2 regions of the Gordonia bronchialis DSM 43247 genome follow, and region 2 is predicted to be linked to the other one. Evidence: riboswitches for the same ligand, from Rfam matches in the RefSeq annotation. Region 2 holds a riboswitch; the other holds the start of a gene.
What was found. Region 2 has a riboswitch for S-adenosylmethionine ahead of GBRO_RS08670 (bifunctional o-acetylhomoserine/o-acetylserine sulfhydrylase). Riboswitches for the same ligand answer to the same signal wherever they lie in the genome.
Positions count from the first base shown of each region.

Region 1: it holds a riboswitch for S-adenosylmethionine, as region 2 does, so the genes downstream of both, GBRO_RS20025 (aminotransferase class V-fold PLP-dependent enzyme) here and GBRO_RS08670 (bifunctional o-acetylhomoserine/o-acetylserine sulfhydrylase) in region 2, are expected to answer to the same signal.

Region 1 is NC_013441.1:4,327,339-4,334,373, forward strand. It holds gene GBRO_RS20010 (chromosome condensation regulator RCC1) at 1-413, shown strand, start outside; gene GBRO_RS27605 (HNH endonuclease signature motif containing protein) at 494-931, opposite strand; gene GBRO_RS20015 (DUF222 domain-containing protein) at 909-2,066, opposite strand; partial or broken gene GBRO_RS25475 (protein kinase domain-containing protein) at 2,378-2,608, shown strand; gene GBRO_RS20020 (hypothetical protein) at 2,639-3,094, opposite strand; partial or broken gene GBRO_RS20025 (aminotransferase class V-fold PLP-dependent enzyme) at 3,111-4,381, opposite strand; SAM riboswitch class IV at 4,398-4,511, opposite strand; gene GBRO_RS20030 (isochorismate synthase) at 4,602-5,726, shown strand; gene GBRO_RS26410 (hypothetical protein) at 5,763-5,912, shown strand; gene GBRO_RS20035 (O-succinylhomoserine sulfhydrylase) at 5,925-7,035, opposite strand, start outside.
Region 2 is NC_013441.1:1,835,878-1,842,912, forward strand. It holds gene GBRO_RS08660 (acetate and sugar kinases/Hsc70/actin family protein) at 1-770, shown strand, start outside; gene metX (homoserine O-acetyltransferase MetX) at 795-1,943, opposite strand; gene GBRO_RS08670 (bifunctional o-acetylhomoserine/o-acetylserine sulfhydrylase) at 1,974-3,299, opposite strand; SAM riboswitch class IV at 3,362-3,479, opposite strand; gene GBRO_RS08675 (cutinase family protein) at 3,763-5,616, shown strand; gene GBRO_RS24680 (cutinase family protein) at 5,706-6,458, shown strand; gene GBRO_RS08685 (MFS transporter) at 6,526-7,035, shown strand, end outside.

The DNA of each region.
Region 1 (7,035 bases), 2.5 Mb from region 2:
TCGCCGATGCGAAAGCCTATTGCTGGGGTTACAACTACGACGGCCAACTCGGCGATGGGACCGCGAAGCGGAAGTTCACACCTACCCTGGTCCCCGGCCTGACGGACGTGACGGCCATCTCCACCGGGGGTGTCGGGTTGAGCGGCAACACCACCTGCGCGATTGCCGGTGGCACGCCATACTGCTGGGGCACCAACAACTACGGGCAGCTCGGCGACGGGACCACCGTCGAACGCCGCTCTCCCGTACCCGTGAAGGGCGTCACCCGGGCCGGCACCATCACGACTTCGGGCGACAACGCCTGCGCGGGCACCGCCGACGGTCCATTCTGCTGGGGACTGAACCACGCCGGCCAACTCGGCGTCGGAACCGAGGACCGGAATTCTCCCCCGACGCGGGTCAGGTACCCCTGAGCACGGATTCTGTGTGATTCGTCCAGACGTGCGACGCCGACCGCCCAGGCGAGGACCGACTCATCGTCGGTGCGGCCACGTCATTGGCTGGTGAGTCGGTAGAGTTCGGCGGCCAGGCGTGTTTCGACGACCGAGGACGGGGGGTGGATCGTCTCGGTGAGGTGTAGGCGCGCCGGTGGTGGTCCGTCGTCGGCGGGTGGGCCGTGGATCGCCTCGCGCGCGCGTCGCAGGTTGTGTTCATACAGCGTCACGATGTCGGGACGTGTGTTGAGTCGTTTCGGGTTCGGCGGTGCTCCCGGCCGGTTGTTGCGTCGCCACCAGGTGCGTCCGGCATGCGGGCCGTCGCGGTAGACCCCGGTGGTGAATTCCCCGACTGTGTGACCCACCTTGCGGTTGTGGAACGGACACGCCGGGGCGAGGTCGACGATGTCGGTGGTGCCGCCCTCGGCGTAGTCGAGGGCGGCGTGATGGATCTCCACATTGGTCGCCGGCTGATCACAACCAGGCGCTGAGCACACCTCCCCATCGGTGCGGGCCAGCGACGCCAACCGCTGCGCCAGGGTGGCCAGTCGTTTGCCGCGACCGAAGTACAGCGGAATCTCGGTGGCATCGGCGAAGATCGCCAGGTACGGCTGAATCTGCCCGGCCAGCCCGATCAACTCGGGGATGGGGATGACCGACCCGGTCGCGGTGGTCGCCAACCCCGACTTCCCGGATCAGATCCGCCAGGTTGGCCTTGATGATCAACGACACCGGCAACCCACGATGAGTCTTGCCCAACAGCCCGTCAGCGAACACCGCCGTCAACAGCGCGTTGAGCGCATCGTGGTTGCGTTGGGCCTGTGAACGCGAATCGCGGGCGGCGGCGGCCTTGACCTGTTCGATGTCGGCGTCGTCCTCACCACCCGAGGGTGAGTCCGGGTCGTCGGGGTTGTTCATCCCCGGTTTGGCCCACACCGCCAACATCATCTCCAGCAACGCACGCGTCTGCGGGTCCAGGTTGGCGGTCAGCTTCGACATCTTCTGCGCGTCCTGCCGATTGAGCCACAGATTGCGTCGCCGTGCCCGATCCTTCGCATCGGTCAGCTCACCGTCGGGGTCGAGATGGGCCAGTAGCCGCATCCCCAGCGTGGTCAACTCGGCCGGGGTGTGTTCACGCGCCAACTCCGCCAGCGTCTTCTCGGCGGCGACCTTACGGTCGTGCGGCAACCGGTGCGGGATCTTGTCCAAGATCTCGGCGACCTTACGCACATGCGCCGCCCCGACGGCACCTTCGGCAAACCCGGCAGCCAGCGTCGGATACTTGGGGTCGGACACCTCCCCGGACAGCTGGCGGAAACAGGCCGTCGCCTCCATCTGATCTGTGCGGCGGCCCGGATCCGACACCCGCAACGCCACATTCATGAAGTTCGTCAGACTGCGATAGCCCATTGCGCGGGGCACACCCCGATCCGAGAGAGCCACGATCTGCCGATCCCCCTCGAACAACATCCGGTTGATCAACTGCTCATGGGTACGCGCAACGTCCACCAACTCAGCATCGGTGCACTGCGACACGTCAGCGGCGGCAAGGCGATCGAGCACCCCACCGAGCTCGGCGAGCAACGCCGGAACCACCGACAACGACTGCTCGCCCGATGACTGCTCGTTCATGCTCACCCCCGGCCCCTCCGCCGTCTCTCGAATGCATGTTCGAGAGTATACAACTTCGGCCGGGTGCGCAACCAGTTCCGAAAGAAGGAGCTTCAGGTGGCGTGCTTCGCGTGAAACCTACTGCCCCACACATGATTTCGACCGGCCGACAGCGATCACCCCGTGAACTCGACTCTCGTTCGGTTGGGGCGCGGGTCAGGTCCACTGAGCCGGCTCCTGTGTGATCTTGTGCCCGGATTCGGGGCGCAAGATCACACGGAAACCGATTCGTCTGAACATGCGATGCCGGTCAGCCCGTCGCCTGCAATACGATCAGCTATCTCACATCGGTGACCCACCGAGACATCAAGCCCGCCAACATCATTGTGACGCGCGACCCGGATACCAACGAGATCGACCGTGTCGCGGTGCTGGATTTCGGGATCGCGAAACTCGCCAATGGCACCGACCTCACCGCCACCAACTCGCTGGTTAGAAGCCTCGCCTACCTTGCACCCGAGATCATCAATGCCCAGCCCGCGCGTCGATCGTCGGACGAGTACGCGTTCACCCTGGCTGTTGAGAGGAACCCCCTACGCCACCCGACGATCAACCTCACTGACGTACGGCAGAACCTGTTCGCGCACACGACGTTCGGAGGCCGAACCGTCGATAGGCACGATGATCACCGCGTCGGCGACCTCGGCGGCGTAGATGTCGCGGATCAGGGTGATGAGTCCGTGGGCAGTACCGATGTAACGGATGGTCTCCGATGCCGTCGGGTCCCGGTCGACGTCGGCATGTTCCACCGCCGCCCGCGCCGACGCGGGATGTGGTGCGATCGCAACTTCGATCTCCAGTGCCACAGCGAAATTCGCCGGGTCGTGGCTGCCGGCACGCAGCAGCGACCGGGCGCGCTGAGCGTCGCGGAGATGCTCGCGCCGGACGACGATCGGCAGCGTTCGGGCCACCGCGTCGCCGGCCACCGCGACGCGCAGCGCCGGCCGTCCGATGCTGACGGTCGCGCGAGAGTGTGTGGTGACGGTCATTGCGTTGTCCCTCTTGTCAGTTCGATCGGGTCAGTTCGATGAGTGCATCCAGCAGGCGGTCGATGTCGGCGGCGCAGCTACCCGCGCCGAAGCTGGCCCGTACGGCTCCTGCAGGATGCCCGAGGCGTTTGAGAAGTGGATGGGCACAGAACTTTCCGTCGCGCACACCGATTCCGTGGTAGTCGCTCAGGTACTCGGCGACCGCACGGGGTGCCACCCGTCGACGACGAAGCTCGCGATGCCGACCCGGTTGCGCACATCATCGAAGATGCGCAGTGGCGTCACCCCGTCGATGGCAGCCAGTCCGGCGTCGAGCCGTGCGCGCAGTTCCTCTTCGTGCAGTCCCAGAGCCTCCGGCCCGATCGCCGTCAGTGCGTCACAGGCCGCGGCAATCGAGATGGCGCCCAGCACATTCGGCGAACCGGCTTCGTGCCGGGCAGGCCCGGTGTGCCAGGTTGCGGTGACGCCACCCGCGGATACGTCGCGGGTGGCACCACCGCCGGCAAGGTACGGCGTTGCCGCGTCGAACCAGTCCGGACGCCCGATGAGCACGCCCGCACCGAACGGCGCGTAGGTCTTGTGACCGGAGAAGGCCAGGTAGTCGATGCCGTGGCTCACGACCGAGATCGGCTGATGCGCAACGAGTTGCGCCGCGTCGACGAGGATGCGTGCACCGTGGCGGTGGGCGATCGAGGCCAGACGGCCGATCGGCAGCACCTCGCCGGTCACATTCGATGCGGCGGTGACCGCCAGTAGCGCAGCCGGTTTCGACGCGAGCTCGGCGTCGAGAGCCGCCAGGGTGTCGGCGATGGAATCGCGCGCCTCGACGACCCGTCCCCGCACCTGCGACGCCGGGTTCACCGCGGTGGTCCACGGCAGCAGGTTGGCGTGATGCTCGATGTCGAGGACCACCACGTCGCCGGGGGTGATGTGGGCAGCCAGGTTGATGGCGTCGGTGGTGTTGCGGGTGAAGACGACGGTGTCGTCGGTGCGTCCGCGGACGAAGCGGCGGACGGTCTCGCGGGCCGACTCGTACCGCTCGGTGGTGACCTGCGAGAGGTAACCGGCGCCGCGGTGGACGCTGGCGTAATCGCCGAGCGATCGTGCGACCACGTCAGCCACCGCGGTCAACGCCGGGGCGCTGGCCGCGTAGTCGAGGTTGGTGTAGCGCACGGCATCGCCGGTGATCAGCGGAACGCAGGTATCGGCGCCGACGACGGGGGCGAGGGGAGCCCTAACAGCAGAACCGGCCTCGCGACCAGCAGAAACAGGGATGACAGCAGTCATGACGGTACTCCTAGTGATTCCACGCTTGCCGTATTCACTCCGAATACGGCCGGGTCGTCACCCGGAGCACCCCACCGCGGAGGAGGGTTGCCGACCAGCGAGCCGGGGCTTGTCACTGGCACTCATGACCCGCATCAAGATTCACCCATCGCGCCCGAGGGTGTCAATTTTCACTCAGCGTGAGTCAAAGTTAGGACACGCTTACCGGTAGCGTGTGGGTGTGTCCACGTCCGCAGCTGGCCCGAGCCCCGACGATGTTGCCGGGAGTGTCCCCGGGGATGTCTTCGTCCTCTCCCGTCCGCACGGTACGGTCCGCGCCCGTGGGGTGCGAGAGGTGTTCACCACCGCCGACGCCGCCTCCGACGCCCTGCGCGCAGGCCGCGTCACCGCCCTGACCGGCGCGATCGGCTTCGACGCCACCGAGACCGTGGCGCTAACCGCCCCCGAAGAGCTCACGTTTTCCGACGAGCCACTCGCCGGCCGAGCGCCGTTGCAGCAGCGCGTCGTGAGCACCACGTTCCGTCCCGACACCGCCGAACACCGCGACCGGGTTGCCCACGCGATCAAGCGGATCGCGGCCGGCGACGTCGACAAGGTGGTGCTGGCGCGGGCCGTCGACCTCGTCGTCGAACCGCGTGTCGATCCCGCCGAGATGCTCGGCGCACTGGCCGCCGGCAACTCCGAACACAACGCCTTCGGCGTCGACCTCGGCACCGGGGCGTGGTTACTCGGCGCGTCGCCGGAGTTGTTGTTGCGCAAGCGAGGTCGCGAGGTGACGTGCTATCCCTACGCCGGCTCCGCCCCGCGTCATCCCGACCCGGCCACCGACCGCGCAACCGCCGAGGCGCTGGCCCGCTCCGCCAAGGACCACACCGAACACGCCTTCGTCGTCGACTATCTCCGCGAACGCCTGGAAACCCTGTGCGACGACGTCGAGGCACCGCCCGAACCGCTGGTCCTCTCCACCGGGGAGGTGTGGCACCTCGCGACCCCGATCCGCGCGACCCTGCGCGATCCGCACGTCACCTCCCTCGACCTCGCGCTGCTGCTGGGCCCGACCCCCGCGGTGTGCGGTACGCCGAGCGAGGTGGCCGCGCAGATCATCACCGAGGTGGAGGGCGACCGCGGTTTCTACGCCGGCTCGGTCGGCTGGTGCGACGCCAACGGCGACGGCGAATGGATGGTCACCATCCGCTGTTTGCAACTCGAAGCCGACCGTCACCACCTGACCACCTGGGCCGGTGGAGGCATCATCGCCGACTCCGACCCGCAGGCCGAACTCGACGAGACCGCCGTCAAACTGCGGACCGTGCTGCACGCGTTGGGTGTCGACGACCTCGACTGATCGACCGCACAGTTCATCGCCGCTGACGGAACTCGTGTGCTGCTCTGGGAGCGACTGGAGAACTCGCTGAACTATCGGCTCATCGCCTGCGGCCCCGATGGCAGCGGCTGGACCCTCGACACCGAGAGGCTCGAACCCACCGCCTTCGGCGGCAAGGTCTACGTGGGCACTCGCCGCATACTCTGAAAACCTCGCGCCTCAACCCAACGCGCGGTCGAGATCCTCGAGCAGATCGTCGGTGCCCTCGAGCCCGACGGACAGCCGCACCACCGAGTCGGTGAGTCCGATCGATGCGCGACCCTCGGGCCCCATCGCGCGGTGGGTCGTGGTGGCCGGGTGGGTGATCAACGACTTGGAATCACCGAGATTGTTGGAGATGTCGATGACGTGCAGTCCGTTGAGTACCTCGAAGGCGCGCTTCTTGCCGTCGACGCCCCCGCGGTCGTTGAGCTCGAAGGTGACCACCGTGCCGCCCGACGACATCTGGGCGGTCGCGAGGTCGTACTGCGGATGTGATTGCAGGAACGGGTATTTCACCCAGCGGACGCGAGTGTCGGATTCCAGGAACTCGGCGATGCGCTGCGCTGAGGCGACCGAGGCGTCCAGGCGAAGCTGCATGGTCTCCAGCCCCTTCACCAGCGTCCAGGCGTTGAACGGGCTCATCGCGGGGCCGGTGTGGCGCATCAGGGTCTGCACCGGGCCGTCGATGTACTCCTTGGTGCCCAGCACCGCGCCGCCCATCACCCGGCCCTGGCCGTCGATGTGTTTGGTCGCCGAGTACACGATGACGTCGGCCCCAAGGTCCAGGCCACGCTGGCCGAGCGGAGTGGCGAAGACGTTGTCCAGCACCACCTTTGCGCCCGCGGCATGGGCGAGCTCGGACACCTTGGCGACGTCGACGAGAACCTGCATCGGGTTCGACGGCGTCTCGAAGAACACCGCGTCGGCCGGGGTGGCCAGCGCGCGCTCCCACTGGTCGAGATCCTCGCCGTCGACGAATTCGGTCTCGATCCCCCACCGCGGCAGGATCTCGTTGCAGACCACGAAGCACGAGCCGAACAGGCTGCGCGCGGCCACCAGGCGGTCGCCGGCCTTCAGCAGCGCGCCGAGCGCCACGAACACCGCCGCCATGCCGCTCGCGGTCGCGAAGCACGCCTCGGCGCCGTCGAGCAGGCGCAAGCGCTCCTGGAACATCTCGACGGTGGGATTTCCGTAGCGCGAGTAGACAAATCGCTCGTCCTCGCCGATGAAGGCCCGCTCGGCGGCCTCCGCCGAGTCGTACACGTATCCGCTCGTCAGGTACATGGCC
Region 2 (7,035 bases):
TTTCCGATGTGTCGACTCGCGGTGACGCCCCCGAGGCGGTGGTCCTCGTCGGCGGGCTGGCCAACATCCCGGTGACCCGGGGGATCGTCGGCGATCTGACACTGGAGGTCGTGGGACCGCAATCGCCCGAGTTGGTACCGGCGACCGGTGCGGCTCTCCTCGCTCATCAGAGTCGGGTCGGCGCAACACGATTGGCATTCATCGGCGGCAAGCGAGACCGGGAGTGGCTGTCCACGACGCCGTTGGCGGTCGCGGCCGCGATCATCGCGGCCACGTTGATGACCATCTACGCCGTGAGTTCCTCACTCACGGGACGGCAAGTGCCCGAACCTGTTCCGCCGCCGTCGCCGACCGTGGTGCACACGACATCGGCTGCGACGTCGATGATCGCCACCACCACGACCGAACGGACGCTGTCGGCGGTCCCGCTGCCGACGACAGATCTTCCCGATCCGCCGGCAACCACTCCGGATCAGAACTGGAATCAGACGCCCGGGTGGGCCACCACGGAACTTCCGCAGACCACGTCGCAGTCGACGACGACGCGGACGCTTTCGCCATTCCCGTTGCCTTCGTTGCCCTTTGGCGACGGCAGCACTCCGAGCCTGCCACCGAATCTGGTGCCGCCGGGCCTCTTGCCGTCGACCACCCAGGTACCTCCGCCGCCCCCGGTGACGCCACAGCGACAGACGCCGAACACAACTCGGACACCGTCCGTCGCGCCGGAGTCCCCCGGTACACGGACACCGAGGACCACCCCGGCGCGCTGAACCGGAGCCGCACCGCTCACGGGCTCAGGCCCGTGCGAGCGCCACCGTCTGCTTCAGCAGGTCGCTGATGGCGTCGAACTCGGTGAGGAACCCGTCATGGCCCTTGTCCGACCGCAGTACCTTGAGGCCGCCCACGCAGTTGCCCAGTTCTTCGGCGATCTCGACCTGTAACCGCAACGGGTACAACCGATCCGAGTCGATACCACCGACAATGGTGGGTACCCGGCACGAGTTGAGGGCGGCCTTGACACCACCGCGCCCGCGTCCGACGTCGTGGTGGTTGAGTACTTCGCTGAGCACCACGTAGCTGCCGGGATCAAAGCGTTCCTTGAGCTTCTCGGCCTGATGCTCGAGGTAGCTCTGCATCGCATAGCGGCCGCCGGCGAGCGGATTCTCCTCGCCCTGTGGGGCGTTGGCGAACCGCTCGTCGAGCTCGATTTCGCTGCGATAGGTCAGATGCGCGATACGCCGGGCGATTCCCATGCCGGTCAACGGGATTCGGCCGGTGCCGTGATAGTCGCCGCCACACCAGTCGGGGTCGGCCTTGATGGCCGCGATCTGGGTTGTCTGCGTGCCGATCTGATCGGCGGTGGCCCGCGCTCCGACGGCCAGCACGAGTGCGCTGCGCACCCGATCCGGATATTCGATCGCCCACTCCAGTGCGCGTGCACCGCCCATCGAGCCGCCGAGTACCGCACCGACGCTGCGGATGCCCAGTCGGTCCATCAGCGCGACTTCGGCGCGCACCTGGTCGAGGACGGAGATCTGCGGGAAGCGCGAACCCCACGGACGGCCGTCGGCGTCCAGAGACGTCGGACCGGTGGAACCGCCACATCCGCCGAGGACGTTGGCCGAGATCACGCACCACTCGTCGGTGTCGATGGCGCAGCCCGGCCCGATCAGTCCATCCCACCAGCCGGGCGCCGCGTTGTGCTCGTCGGCGGGTCCGGTGACGTGGGAGTTACCGGTGAGAGCGTGCAGGGTGAGGATGACGTTGTCGCGGGACGGCGACAACGTCCCCCAGCGCTGGAACGCCAGGGTGACGTTGTCGATCCGCTCACCGTTGTCCAGCGGTATCGAACCGATCGGCATGCTCATCAGCTGCCCGTCCGGGGTGTGTTCCCAGTCGGGCTGATCAGCCTGTTCCGTTGGCCGGTCGATACTCACCGACACCGCTGCCTCACTCCTCTCGTCGAGCTGCGCCTACTTGGCGGCAGCGAATCCTGTTTCGAGATCGGCGAGGATGTCGTCGATGCCTTCGATGCCCACTGCCAGCCGGACCAGACCCGGGGTGACACCCGCGGCGAGCTGCTCTTCGGGGACGAGCTGGCTGTGGGTGGTGGAGGCCGGGTGGATGACCAGCGACCGGACGTCACCGATGTTGGCGACGTGGCTGTGCAGGGTCAGCGCGTCCACGAACCGCTTGCCCGCGTCGACGCCACCGGCGATCTCGAACGAGACGATCGCACCCTGGCCCTTCGGCAGCAATTTCTGGCCACGGTCGTACCATTGCGAGCTGGTCAGACCGGCGTACGCCACCGACTCCACCTGGGCGTGGTCGTTGAGGAATTGCGCGACGCGCTGGGCGTTGGCGACATGCCGCTCGACACGCAGACTCAGAGTCTCGAGCCCCTGGGCGAGCAGGAATGCGTTGAACGGCGAGATCGCCGCGCCGGTGTCACGCAGCCACTGCACGCGCGCCTTGAGCGCGTAGGCCGGTGCGCCGAGATCGGCGAACACCGCGCCGTGGTAGCTGGGGTCGGGGGTGGTGAAGCCGGGGAAGAGGTCCTTGCCGTCCCGCTGCCCGCGCCAGTCGAAGGTGCCGCCGTCGACGATGACACCGCCGATCGCGGTGCCGTGGCCGCCGATGTACTTGGTGGCCGAGTGCACCACGATGTCGGCGCCGTGCTTCAGCGGGTTGAGTAGGTACGGCGTCGCAACCGTGTTGTCCACGATGAGCGGCAGACCGTTGCGGTGCGCCACCTCGGCGATGCCGGGCACGTCGAGGATCTCGTTGTTCGGGTTGGAGATCGTCTCGCCGTAGAGCGCGCGCGTGTTGTCCTTGATCGCGGCCTGCCAGGAGTCGAGATCCTCCGGATCGTCGACGAAGCTGACCTCGACGCCAAGCTTGGGCAGTGTGTAGTGGAAGAGGTTGAAGGTGCCGCCGTACAGGCGGGGGCTGGAGACCACATGTCCGCCCGCCTCGACGATGTTGAGGATCGCGTAGGTCTCGGCCGCCTGACCCGACGCCAGCAGCAGCGCCGCGACGCCACCCTCGAGTGCGGCGATCCGCTGCTCGACGGCGTCCTGCGTGGGGTTCATGATGCGCGTGTAGATGTTGCCCGGCTCGGCCAGCCCGAACAGATTGGCGGCATGCTGCGTGTCATTGAAGGTGTACGACGTGGTCTGATAGATCGGCAGTGCACGTGCATTGGTCGCCGCGTCGGCGGACTGTCCTACGTGAATCTGCTTGGTTTCGAAGCTCCACGAGTCGGCTGGATTCTGGCCTTCGGTGGCTGCGTCAGACATGGCAGAGTGATCTCTTTCTACGGTCGGCAGGACTCTGGGCCCTGTTTGGGGTCCGACCTTCGGACCCGCGCTTGCCGGGGTTCTGCACGAACCCACAACCCGGTCATCACCCGGAGCACCCCACCGCGGTTGGAGGGTTGCCGATCAGCGAGCCGGGGCTTGACGCTGATGCTCATGACCTGGCGTCAAGGATATAACACGCCTCGCTGCGCCCGTGAACCCTCTCGATCGGACTGGATGCAAAGGCCATCCGGCTTGCGAGTCGTGTAGTCCGACCGGGTGAAATCTGACGCAGGGATCGACGAAAACCCAGGTCATGCGACACGTTCCGGTGAATGTGCTGTGAGGTTCGTGATCGTGCACTTAGGATTCTCTCAGCCCCGCGTGATCAGAGCTTCCTCCCCTTCGGTTCTGAGGCCTCGGGTTGGACGAAAGACTGAAACAAATGTCCTATCGGCTCGCCATGCCATCCGATTCTTCCGAGTCATCTTTCTCCGGGTCGCACCGCTTCGCGGTTGCGCTGATCGCGATCCTGTCGTCCTTCGCGGTGGTCATCGCCTATTGCTTGCCCGGGGTGATCGGGGAGGCGCGGGCGGATGCAAACTGTGCTGCTGGCGGTGCAGTGGTCATCGTTGCGGGCACCAATGATCCCGATGCCAGCGACATGATCGGCGTCAAACAGCGATATGAGGGGACTGGTCCAGCGCATAACAACGGAAACGCCAAGGGCGACTACGACATCATCTATGTCGACTACCCGACGACTCTCTGGCCTATGGGGGCAGTCGGATACGACGACGATGTCGCGAGGGGTACGGCGGCGACGAAGTCGGCGATCGCTGGTTATCAGTCGTCGTGCCCGGGAAGTCCGGTCAAGGTGGTGGGCTATTCGCAGGGTGCGCGAGTGGCGGGCGACGTATTGTCGGACATCGGGAACGATCGTGACGACAAGGACATTGTTGCCACTGATAAGAATGGTGATCCACTCCTGGACGAAAACGGTGATCCAGTCATCGTCGACGACGTCAGCAGTGACGGCCTCTCTGGCGAGCTCTACTCCGATCCCCGCCAGAACGGCGACAAGACCGGCCGCGGGATCGAGCAGTCACTGATCGGGGTGATTCCCGGACTGACCATGACCGGCCCTCGTGAAGGCGGATTCGGCGACATCCCGGTGACCTCGGTGTGTGCCGAGGGTGATCCGATCTGCGATCTTCCCGACCCCCTGTATGACCCGATCGGAGCGCTCGACGGCCTCGTCGGATACTTCACCAAACACGGCTACTACCCGTTCCACATGTATCAGGATCCCGCGAGCTGGACGAATAAGACTTGCACGACGAGCGGTTCGACCACGACGTGTGAGATCAAGCAGTCCTCGGCCATCGTCGGTTTGCTTCGTCAGGGTGCAACAGCCATCGGCCTCGACGGCGCACTGATCCCGGACTTCATCGCCAACCGCCCCACGATTGGCCTGCCGTTCGGCATCGAACTCGCCAAACTCCAGCCCGCGATCCGACTCGTGTCAGATCTGCTGCCCCCGCTGCCCAAGCTCGGCTACGGCGGCTATCTGCCGGACGTGTTCGTCTTCCAGAAGATCATCGAGGGCATCGTGAAGTTGGCCCCCGACCAGTTCAAGACCGGTGTCAAAGAGCTCGCGGCGAGTGTGAAGAGCATTGTCCTGATGCCGGTGAACTTCGTGAAGTACTGGGCGGGTCAGATCGTCACCGCGGGCCCGACGATCACCTCGGGTGTCACCCCGTTCTCGACCACCGAGGTGGCCGGTGACGATCCCGACCCGGCCGAGACGGCGAGCTTGCGGAAGGCGGTCACAGTCCTTTCCGCCGATCAGGGGACCGCCGACGAATCGGCCTCGTCGAGCAACGATGCGGTCGTCGTGAGCAGCACCGTCGACGATGTCGCCGACAACAATGCTGACAACGGACAGGGCGACAACGGACAGGGCAGCACTATCCAGGACGTCCCCAAGATGAAGCAGCCCGAGAAGCAAGTGGTCAAACCGATCCCCGGCAGCGATGAGTCCGGCGACGGCAACGGTGGCGACGGCTCCGGAACCGGCCAGCAGGACCAGAACGGTGGCGGCAGCACCGGCGACACCGAGAACACCGAGGACAGCACGACGACCACGGACAACGGCGCCGACGACTCGACATCGAATTCCGAAACCTCGAAGTCCGGCACCTCGAAGTCCGGCACCTCGAAGTCCGGCACCTCGAATTCCACCAGCGACAGTTCGAACTCGTCCGACAACGGCTCCGGCAACAGCGGCTCCGGCAACGGCGACAGCGACGACTGAGTGCCATGCCATCACTGCCGGGGAATCGGAGGCGGGTCGCGGTAACGGTCGTTGCCGCGTTCGTCGTCGCTGCAGTGGCCTCGTTCCTGATGACGGCTGAAGCGCAGGCGCGACCCGGTAACGCCTGTGCGGGACGCGGACTCGTCGTGGTGGTGAACGGCACCAACGACGATCCGCCGCCGGACACCACACCGGCCATGCAGCGATACCTTCGGCAGGGCTACCGAGCGTTCACGCTGCAGTACCCGGCCACGGTGTGGCCGCTGGGTTCATCCACGTACGACGACAACGTGCGACTGGCAGAGCCACGTCTGGCGCAGCTCATCGACTGGCACACGTGGGCATGCCCACAACAGCCTCTCGCGCTGGTCGGCTTCTCGCAGGGAGCACGGATCATCGGTGATGTGGTATCCGCCATCGGCAACGGACGCGAACTCCAGACCGCCCGAGGCATGCGTCGAGTCTCGGTGCCCGCCAACAAGATCCGGGTGGAGCTCTACGCCGACCCCCGTCGTGACCGGGTTGCCGGGCAGCGTGGTGCCGGCATCGAGACACTGTTTCCCGACTACCGCGTGTATCCCGGTCTCACGATGACCGGTTCGCGGGTTGGCGGCTTCGGGTCACTCGCACACCGGGTGGTGGAGGTCTGCATCATCGGCGACCCGATCTGCGACTCCGTGCGCCCCGACGACGCCGGACTCATTCCCGCGCTCATCGACGGAGTGTTCCGCTTCAGCATGCGCCACACCCACTACGGACCGGAGGTCGGCCAGCCGATGGCTGACGATCCGTGGCGACACGCGACCAACGGCACCTGGATGGTGGAACCGCCGCCGTTCTGAGCAGGTGTGAACGAACTCACCCGGCGGCGCGGGAATCGTGCTCGGGGAGTGCTCGTTGGCTCCTGTCATGTCGTCGATCGCCTCCGCACAGGACCTGACCGCCCCGCCCGCGGAGGCCGGTGCCCCGTCGTCGGTGCGGCGCTGGGCGATTCTGGCGCTTGCGCTCGGCGGATTCGGGATCGGGACCACCGAGTTCGTGGCGATGGGTCTGTTGCCCAACATCGCGTCGTCGCTCGCGGTCAGTGAGCCGACAGCCGGGCACGTCATCTCCGCCTACGCGCTCGGTGTGGTGGTGGGGGCACCACTGATCGCGGCCCTGACCGCGCGGATGTCACGCCGCACCCTGCTGATCGGTCTCATGGTCGCGTTCACCGTCGGCAACCTGGCGACCGTGCTCGCACCCAACTACGGGCTGCTCATCGCTGCCCGGTTCATCGCCGGACTGCCGCACGGCGCCTACTTCGGTGTCGCCGCTCTGGTGGCAGCCCACCTCGCCGGACCCCGACATCGCGCCAAGGCGGTCGGCCAGGTGATGCTCGGTCTGTCGGTCGCCAACGTCTTCGGCGTACCCGCCGCC